Regions from separate parts of the Paenibacillus haidiansis genome, predicted to be linked through region 1. Evidence: riboswitches for the same ligand, from Rfam matches in the RefSeq annotation. Region 1 holds a riboswitch; the other holds the start of a gene.

What was found. Region 1 has a riboswitch for cobalamin ahead of V3851_RS14350 (ABC transporter substrate-binding protein). Riboswitches for the same ligand answer to the same signal wherever they lie in the genome.
Positions count from the first base shown of each region.
Region 2: it holds a riboswitch for cobalamin, as region 1 does, so the genes downstream of both, nrdI (class Ib ribonucleoside-diphosphate reductase assembly flavoprotein NrdI) here and V3851_RS14350 (ABC transporter substrate-binding protein) in region 1, are expected to answer to the same signal.

Region 1 is NZ_JAZHPZ010000006.1:192,954-197,168, reverse strand. Features, by position in the region: gene V3851_RS14355 (methyl-accepting chemotaxis protein) at 1-1,341, shown strand, start outside; cobalamin riboswitch at 1,454-1,660, shown strand; gene V3851_RS14350 (ABC transporter substrate-binding protein) at 1,885-2,901, shown strand; gene V3851_RS14345 (FecCD family ABC transporter permease) at 2,898-3,944, shown strand; gene V3851_RS14340 (ABC transporter ATP-binding protein) at 3,941-4,215, shown strand, end outside.
Region 2 is NZ_JAZHPZ010000010.1:143,690-147,904, forward strand. Features, by position in the region: gene V3851_RS18615 (toxic anion resistance protein) at 1-235, shown strand, start outside; gene V3851_RS18620 (pentapeptide repeat-containing protein) at 313-1,185, opposite strand; gene V3851_RS18625 (thymidine kinase) at 1,332-1,901, shown strand; cobalamin riboswitch at 2,061-2,265, shown strand; gene nrdI (class Ib ribonucleoside-diphosphate reductase assembly flavoprotein NrdI) at 2,382-2,753, shown strand; gene nrdE (class 1b ribonucleoside-diphosphate reductase subunit alpha) at 2,728-4,215, shown strand, end outside.

The DNA.
Region 1 (4,215 bases):
ATGGCGATGGTCAATGAATCGCTGGTCGCATCCGACAGACTGAAGGCCGCGGTCGGCGAGGTCAACGAGAGTATCGAACAGCTCCAGCGTTTGTCCGATATTTCCTCGGTTGAAGATATGAAGCTTAAATCCAGCAGCGAACGTTCGCTGGAGCAGGTGCAGGAAAGCCTGGCCGCCATGCAGGAGGTCGCCTCCTCCGCACTGCGAATTCAAGAGGCCGCGGACCAGCTCCATAACCGGAGCGGGAGGACGCTGGCCGAGGCGTCGCGGATCACGGAGGCGCTGGCCGCCGCGGACGGGACGATTCGCTCGCTGGCGGAATCCCAACAATCCATCATCGGTCCGATGAGCGATTTGGAGCACAACACCCGGCAGCTCGGAAATTTATATCGCGAGCTGGAAGGCATCTCCGGCGAAGTATCGCTGCTTGCCTTGAACGCTTCCATCGAGGCGGCCAGGCTGGGCGAGCAGGGCAAAGGCTTCGACGTCGTAGCCGGCCGGATGCGTCAACTCGCGCAGCAGAGCAGCAAGGCGATCGGCAGCTCGGCACCGCTGTTCCGGCAGATCATGAGCGAAGTGGAAAGGGTCAAGGAAACGCTGAATGACGGCAAAAAATCGGCGATGGACGGAATTGAGCTGCTTAAATCGATGGGCGGCGATATCCGTTACATTTCCGAGGAGGTCGCCGAGGTCAATGAGCTGGTCGGCGAGACGGGGCGCCGCAGCCGGGAGCAGTCGGAAATGACGCGGAATATGGAGCTCATGATGAGGGAAGTCCATGCGGCGCTGAGCCGCAGCATTGTCCATGTGGAAGGCGCCTTGTCCCGTATGGAATCGCAGCGGGTTCATATCTCCAAGCTGCAAACGGTGTCCGGCGGACTCCACAGGGCCCAGGCCGAACTGATTTCATCCCTGGATCATGTGCGGAGTAACGCGAATTCCGGGGATGAAGAAGCGAAGCGGGAGTCTGCGGCTCAAGAGCTGGGACTCGCCTATGCGCGAAAGCTGCGGGAGCAGGCGGAAAGCGAAGCGATCGTCGCGATGCGCGAGCCGGAACATCGCGAAGCTCTGGAGCAATTGCTCGCAAGCGAAGCCGGGCTGGAAGCGGCCTGGAGCAACCGGGCGGACGGTTCTTTCGTCGTCTCGATTCCGGAGGCGGGGCTGCTCAATGCCAAGGGCCGCGAGTGGTTTCGCAAGGCTGTAAACGGGGAGACGGTAGTCTCGGAAGTGTATGTCTCCGCCATCACGAAGCGTCGCTGCATCACCTTGTCCGTGCCGATCGTTAAAGACGGCGCCGTGGTCGGTGTGCTCGGGGCGGACTTGTCCCTGGAGCAGTACTAAGCGGGCAGGAGACGGAGATGGATATCTATTACTAGAATCCCGGCCGGTTATATTGTAAGATTTAAGCTTTTCCCCTATAATCCAATAGAGAAAGAAAAGCTCTGATTCAAGCGAATAGAAAGCACCCGTTGGTCCTGAAGCTTGCGGCAAGCAGCTTCGGGTTAAAAGGGAAGCCGGTGCGAATCCGGCACGGTCCCGCCACTGTATTCAGGGACGAAGCTAGAAGTTATGCCACTGTCATGCGCCACAGCATGATGGGAAGGCGGGCTTTCGTCGCCAACCTGATAGTCAGGAGACCTGCCCACGGGAAGTAATAGACGGTCCTTCGAGGAAAGGATAACGCTCTGCATAGATTCGGAAGCTGTGTTCCCGGTATGAAACTCTAGGCCGGTTTCCGTTATAACTTTGTAGACGTAACCCATCCGACACAGGATGGGTTTTTCTTTTGTTCCGATCTTCCCTTGTGGGGGAATTGACCGGAAGCGGGGGTTCGCTTCGGCTCAGGCATTTCTTTGAGAACTAGAAAGCGAAGGGGAGAGAGCAATGAAGAAATATACTAAGCTTTTGGGAATCTGGCTGCTGGCGCTGATGCTGTTTATCATGGCCGGCTGCGGCTCCAATAACGGAAATTCGTCCGCAAACACCGGCAATAACGTGACTCAGGCCGGACAGGAACAACAGCAAGCGGGTAATGCCGCCGACCCGGAGCAAGGGGAACTGCGCACTGCATATCCGCTTACGGTAAAGGACGCTTTCGGCACGGAGTTCACTTTCGAATCCGCACCGCAGCGGATTGTCTCGCTGGCGCCGTCGGAGACGGAAGGGCTGTTCGCTCTGGGGCTGGATGAACAAGTTGTCGGGGTCTCCGATAACGACGATTATCCGGAAACGGTCAAAGACAAGCCGCGCATGGGCGGATTCCAGGTCAATGTGGAGGCGGTCGTTGCGGCCCAGCCGGACCTTGTGCTCGCGGGCAATCTGGTCGGCGAAGAGACGGTAAAAAGCCTGACCGATCTCGGTCTCAAAGTGTACCGTTCCAATTCCAAAACAGTGGAACAGGTGATGGAGAATATCCGGGCGGTCGGCGAAATCACCGATCACCAGCAGGAAGCGCTCCAGGTTACCGAGCAAATGAAGGCCGAGCTCGCGCAAGTGACCGACGCCGTGAAAAATTTATCCGACGATCAAAAGAAAAAAGTATACATCGAGTTTTCGCCGGGCTGGACGGTCGGTAAAGGCGAGTTCATGGACGAGATGATCACCTTGGCCGGCGGCGTGAACGTGGCCTCCGATATTACGGGCTGGAGCGAAATCAATGAAGAGAATATCATCCAGGCGAATCCCGACGTCATCTTGTACGCCAAGAGCGTCATCGACGAGAACAACCGGACGCTGGCGGAAATTATCAAAGGCCGCGGCGGCTGGGACCAAATTACGGCGGTCAAGGAAGACCGGATCATTGCGCTCGACGACAATTTGCTCAGCCGTCCGGGCCCGCGCGTGACCCAAGGGCTGATTGAAGTGGCGAAAGCGATCTATCCGGAACTGATGCAGCCATGAGAACCAAATTGGCGGGGTACGGAACGGTCGGCCTAGGCCTGCTAATTTTGACGCTGCTGATTTGCATCGGGGTCGGTTCCGTTCCTCTGCCGATCGGCGAGATCACCGCCATTTTGCTGCACCGGATCCCCGGGCTCGGAGAATGGATACAACCTTATTGGCCGAGCTCGTCCGAGCAAATCGTCATGCAGGTTCGCCTGCCCCGGGTGCTGCTCGGCCTGCTCGTCGGCGCTTCGCTCGCGGTCGCGGGCGCCGCATTTCAAGGGGTGCTGCGCAATCCGCTGGCCGACCCGTTCACCCTGGGGGTATCCTCGGGTTCGGCGGTGGGCGCGGCCGTGCTGATCTTTTTCGGCTGGCAGTTTTCTCTTGCAGGGGTGTTCACTCTGCCGATGGTCGCTTTTCTTACAGGTGCGGCCACATTGTGGGTCGTGATGCGGCTAGCCAGGGAGAACGGCAAAATTCCGATCGAAAGCCTGATTTTGTCGGGCGTCGTGATGCAGTCCTTCCTCGGATCGATCGTCTCCTTTCTCACAACGATGTCGAAAAGAACGGTGAACGAAATATTATATTGGACAATGGGAAGTCTCAGTCTCCGCGGATGGTCGTATACGGCCATCCTGCTTCCATATCTGGCCCTGGGTGGATTGTTTCTGTGGGGCCGGGCGCGTTCGCTGAACCTGCTCGCCTTGGGTGAGCGCGAGGCGGCGCATTCCGGGCTCAATGTGGAATGGACCAAGCTGATTGTTTTACTCGTGGCTACGCTGATGACGGCGGCCGCGGTGTCCGTGTCCGGAGTGATCGGGTTTGTCGGCCTTGTTGTCCCCCACATCATCCGGCTGATTACGGGGCCGGATTACCGGCTTATTATTCCGCTTTCCGCAATTGGCGGCGGTATTTTTATGATGTGGAGCGACCTTGCGGCCCGCTCGCTGCTCGCTCCGACGGAAATTCCGCTCGGGGTGGTTACGGCGTTCGTCGGCGCGCCGTTTTTTGCCTACTTGTTATATAGAAAGAAAAAATCGAGGGAGAGGGAAATGCGATGATCGAGGTGAAGGATGCCGCCAAATCGTACGGCCGCCTGCAGGCGCTGCGCGGGATCAACTGGAAGGTCGAACCCGGCGAGTTCTGGGGCATCATCGGCCCGAACGGCAGCGGGAAAAGCACGCTGCTTAGCCTCATTTCCGGAATCGAAGCCCCCGATTCCGGAGAGATCGCGCTTTCCGGACGTCCTCTCGTCTCGTACGGGCGCAAGGAATTATCGCGGAAGCTGGCCGTGCTACAGCAGGACGGGTTGCCGCAGGTTGATTTTACCGT
Region 2 (4,215 bases), on a different contig from region 1:
AATGCTGAAGGATCAGGGCGCGGCGATTCAGAAGCAATCGCTGGAAACGAGCATCTCCGTCGATACGCTGAAACAGGCTTTCAGCGACGTGCTGGAGGCTTTCGATTCGATCAGCACCTACAAGCGGGAGGCGCTCCCGAAAATGCGCGAAACGATCAGCCAGTTCCGGGAATTGGCCGATACCGGCGAAAAGCAGATCGAACGTCTGGAGAAAGGCCAGAAATTAGGGTTGTAGCTTTGACAGGGCGAAAACGGAATAACGCCGAAGGCAAAACGAAAAATCCTGCATTCCACTGCAGGATTTTTTCGCGTTCATCCGGCCCAATGCGGCGGACGGACGAGCGACGGCGGCAGCTTCGTGGCGGCATCTCCCCTCGCCGCGTTAAGCTGCGTTTGGGTCAGGAAAAGGCTGCCGGTCAGATCGGCCCCGCGAATATCCGCATCCCGGAAGTCCGCCCCGATCAGGTCGGCGAATCTGAGATCGGCGTCCCGGAGATCGGCGGCAATGAGGTAAGCGCCCCTTAAATTGGCGTACCGGAGGTCCGCCCCCTTCAATTTGGCGCCGATGAGATCGGCTCCCCGCCCCACTTTACGCTTCGGCGGTTTCTGCGGGCTTCCATATCGGCGGCGGGCGTCTTCGCGCACCAGCTCGCTCGCTTGGCGAAGCAGATCGCTCACCTTGGCCCGGTGCCCCGCCGCATCCAGCGCGATAAGCTCGTCCGGTCCTAAACCAGTGAATCGCTCCGTTTCGTCCAGAGCCCGGCGGATCTCATCACGGAGAGTATCGGCGGCCGGCAGGGCCAAAACTTCGTATAGGTACCAAAGCAGCTCATGAAGCTGCCACATAACCGGAAACACCGCGAACATCTCCGCGGCGGTCCCGGGAGCTTGGCGCCAGTCTATTCCGCGATAGGTGATTTGCGAGACTTTCTGTCCGGCACCGAAGCAATCATACACCGTACAGCCGCGGTATCCGCGGTCCCGCAGCGAATCATGCGTACCGCAGCGGAAATCCTCCCGCAGATGCGGACAAGGCTGGCCGGCCGGTTTGTCGGCGGCAAAATCCGCCGAAGCGGCGAACGGCAGCGCCACACAGCATAAGCCGAAGCAGTTCCCGCAATCCGCCTGAAGGCCGGCCCGCCCGGGGGCGGGCGAAGACGGCGTATTTTCGTGATTCCGTGCCATTACCCCAACTTCCTTTCATGATGCACCTTAAATTTAATTATCTATATATTATCTTAAATCCCTATAGCATTTTATGATAGAATGATTTTGTTTGACCAGTAGTCAACGAAAATTTACAGAAATGAATAAAGAGAGGAACATTACAATTGGCACAGTTGTTTTACAAGTACGGAGCAATGAACAGCGGTAAGTCGATTGAAATTTTGAAGGTCGCCCACAATTACGAAGAACAAAACAAGCCTGTTCTTATTTTTACTTCCGCCGTGGACGACCGCGATGAAGTAGGCTTCGTCTCTTCACGGATCGGTTTGCGCAGAGAAGCGATTCCGATTTACGACGATACGGATATTTACGAAATCGTACGAAGTCATAAACCGAAGCTGTATTGCGTGCTGATCGACGAATGTCAATTTCTTAGTGAAAGCAGCATCCGGCAGCTTGTTCGGATCGTCGATGAGCTCGATATCCCGGTGATGGCGTTCGGGCTGAAGAACGATTTTCAAAATCAGCTGTTCGAGGGCAGCCGCCAATTGCTCATATACGCGGACAAAATCGAAGAAATGAAAACAATCTGCTGGTTTTGCGCCCGCAAGGCCACGATGAACCTGCGGATGGAGAACGGCAAACCGGTATATACCGGAGAGCAGATCCAAATCGGCGGCAATGAATCCTACTATCCGGTATGCCGCAAATGCCATGCCAACCCGCCGCTGTAAAATATCCCTACTATCGCAAGTGAGAATTAGCCCCGGACCAGCCCGAATGGTCCGGGGCTTCTTTAGAATCAAACTTTGTTTTGCTCTATTTCTAAATGATATTTATTAAAAACATCTTGACATAACACTATATATTGGGATATATTCGCAATACGCCAACTACATATTGTGGAGACAGGTACTTTGTTGATCAACAAGGTTTAATAGGGAAGTGCGGTGCGAAACCGACGCGGTCCCGCCACTGTAACAGAGGAGTGCTCTCTGAATGAACCACTGAATCGCCCCTTGGATAGACCGGCATTCGGGAAGGTAGAGAGGATGTTGAGACTGGAGCCAGGAGACCTGCCTGTTTCTTAGACACGGGAGCTTCCTACGGGAAATAGGACAGTGTTTTACATCAGGTTATTTTAAGCTGAGGTATTTTGCCTGCCCGTTCTTTCGGGGGTAAAATATCTTTTTTTATTGAAGGATGTGAAAATGATGGTTATCGCCTACGATTCAAAAACCGGCAATGTCAGACGGTTTATTCAAAAGCTGGATGCCGAATGCGTTCAGATTGACGAGGATATGAGTCTGGATACGCCTTTCGTGTTGGTCACCTATACGACGGGCTTCGGCCAGGTTCCGGAGAAGGTGCAGAAATTTCTGGCCAGGAACCACAAACAGCTGCAGGCCGTGGCCGCTTCCGGCAACCGCAATTGGGGGCAATGCTTCGCCATGAGCGCCGACAAGATCGCCTCCCAGTATGAAGTGCCTGTGCTGTACAAATTTGAACTCAGCGGCACTCCGTTAGATGTTACCAACTTTCAAGAAAGGATGAGTTCACTTGAAGCATATCGAGCTAAACAATGAAATTATGTCCCGGAGAGAAGACGGCTTCTTCGATCTGGAAAAGGACCTGCAAGCCGTACAGGCGTTTGAGGAAGAGGTAAAACTGCAAATGATGGCTTTCTCCAGCGTAGAGGAGCGGATTACTTATTTGGTAGAGCATAACTATTACTATGATGTGCTCGCCGAATACACGATGGAGCAGGTAAAGTCCATCACTGCGCTAATTGCCTCCATCCCGTTCGAATTCAAATCTTACATGGCCGTTTCCAAATTTTATCGGGACTACGCCCTGAAAACAAACGACAAAAAACTGTATCTGGAGACATATCAGGACCGGATCGCGATTGTCTCCCTGTTCCTAGGCCAAGGGAACTTTGAAAAGGCCAAGGAATACGCCGTTGCGCTGATCGAGCAGCGCTACCAGCCCGCAACGCCGACCTTTCTCAATGCCGGGAAAGCCCGGCGCGGTGAAATGGTCTCCTGCTACCTGCTTGAGCTTGACGACTCGCTGAACAGCATCAACTACAATATTTCGACCTCGATGCAGCTGTCCAAGCTGGGCGGCGGTATCGCGCTGAACCTGAGCAAGCTGCGCGCCCGCAACGAAGAAATCAAGGGCATCGCGAACGCCTCCAGCGGCATCATGCCGGTGGCCAAAATTCTCGAGGATACGTTCTCTTATGTGAACCAATTGGGCCAGCGCAAAGGCGCGGGGGCTGTGTATATCAACATTTTCCACTGGGATGCCAACGAGCTGCTCGACAGCAAGAAGATCAACGCCGACGAGAAGTCCCGCCTGCAGTCGCTGTCCATCGGACTGATCTGCCCGGATAAATTCTTTGAGCTCGCCGAGCGGAACGAGGATCTGTATGCATTTGCCCCGTATTCCGTCTATAAGGCGTACGGGCAGCATCTCGACGATATGGATATCGATGCGATGTATGAGGAACTGCTCGCCAACCCTGCCGTGATCAAAAAGAAAGTGATGAGCGCACGCGATATGCTGACGAAGATTGCGATCATCCAGCTGGAGAGCGGCTATCCCTATATCATCTACCGCTCGAACGCCAGCCGCCAGCATGCCTTGAACGCGATCGGCAGCATCAAAATGTCCAATCTGTGTACGGAAATCTTCCAGCTGCAGGAAACCTCCACGATCCACGATTATGATCAAGCGGACGAAATCCGCCGCGACATCAGCTGCAACCTCGGCTCGCTGAACATCGTGAATGTGATGGAGCACCGCAAGCTTCGCGAGTCCGTATACACGGGCATGGATATGCTAACCGCGGTGTCCGACATGATGAGCATCGAGAACGCGCCGGGCGTGCGCAAAGCCAACTCGGAGCTGCACTCCGTCGGCCTCGGCGTGATGAATCTGCACGGCTATCTAGCGAAGAACGGCATCCCGTACGAGAGCGAAGAAGCGAAAGATTTCGCCGGAACATTTTTCATGATGATGAACTTCTACAGCTTGGAGAGA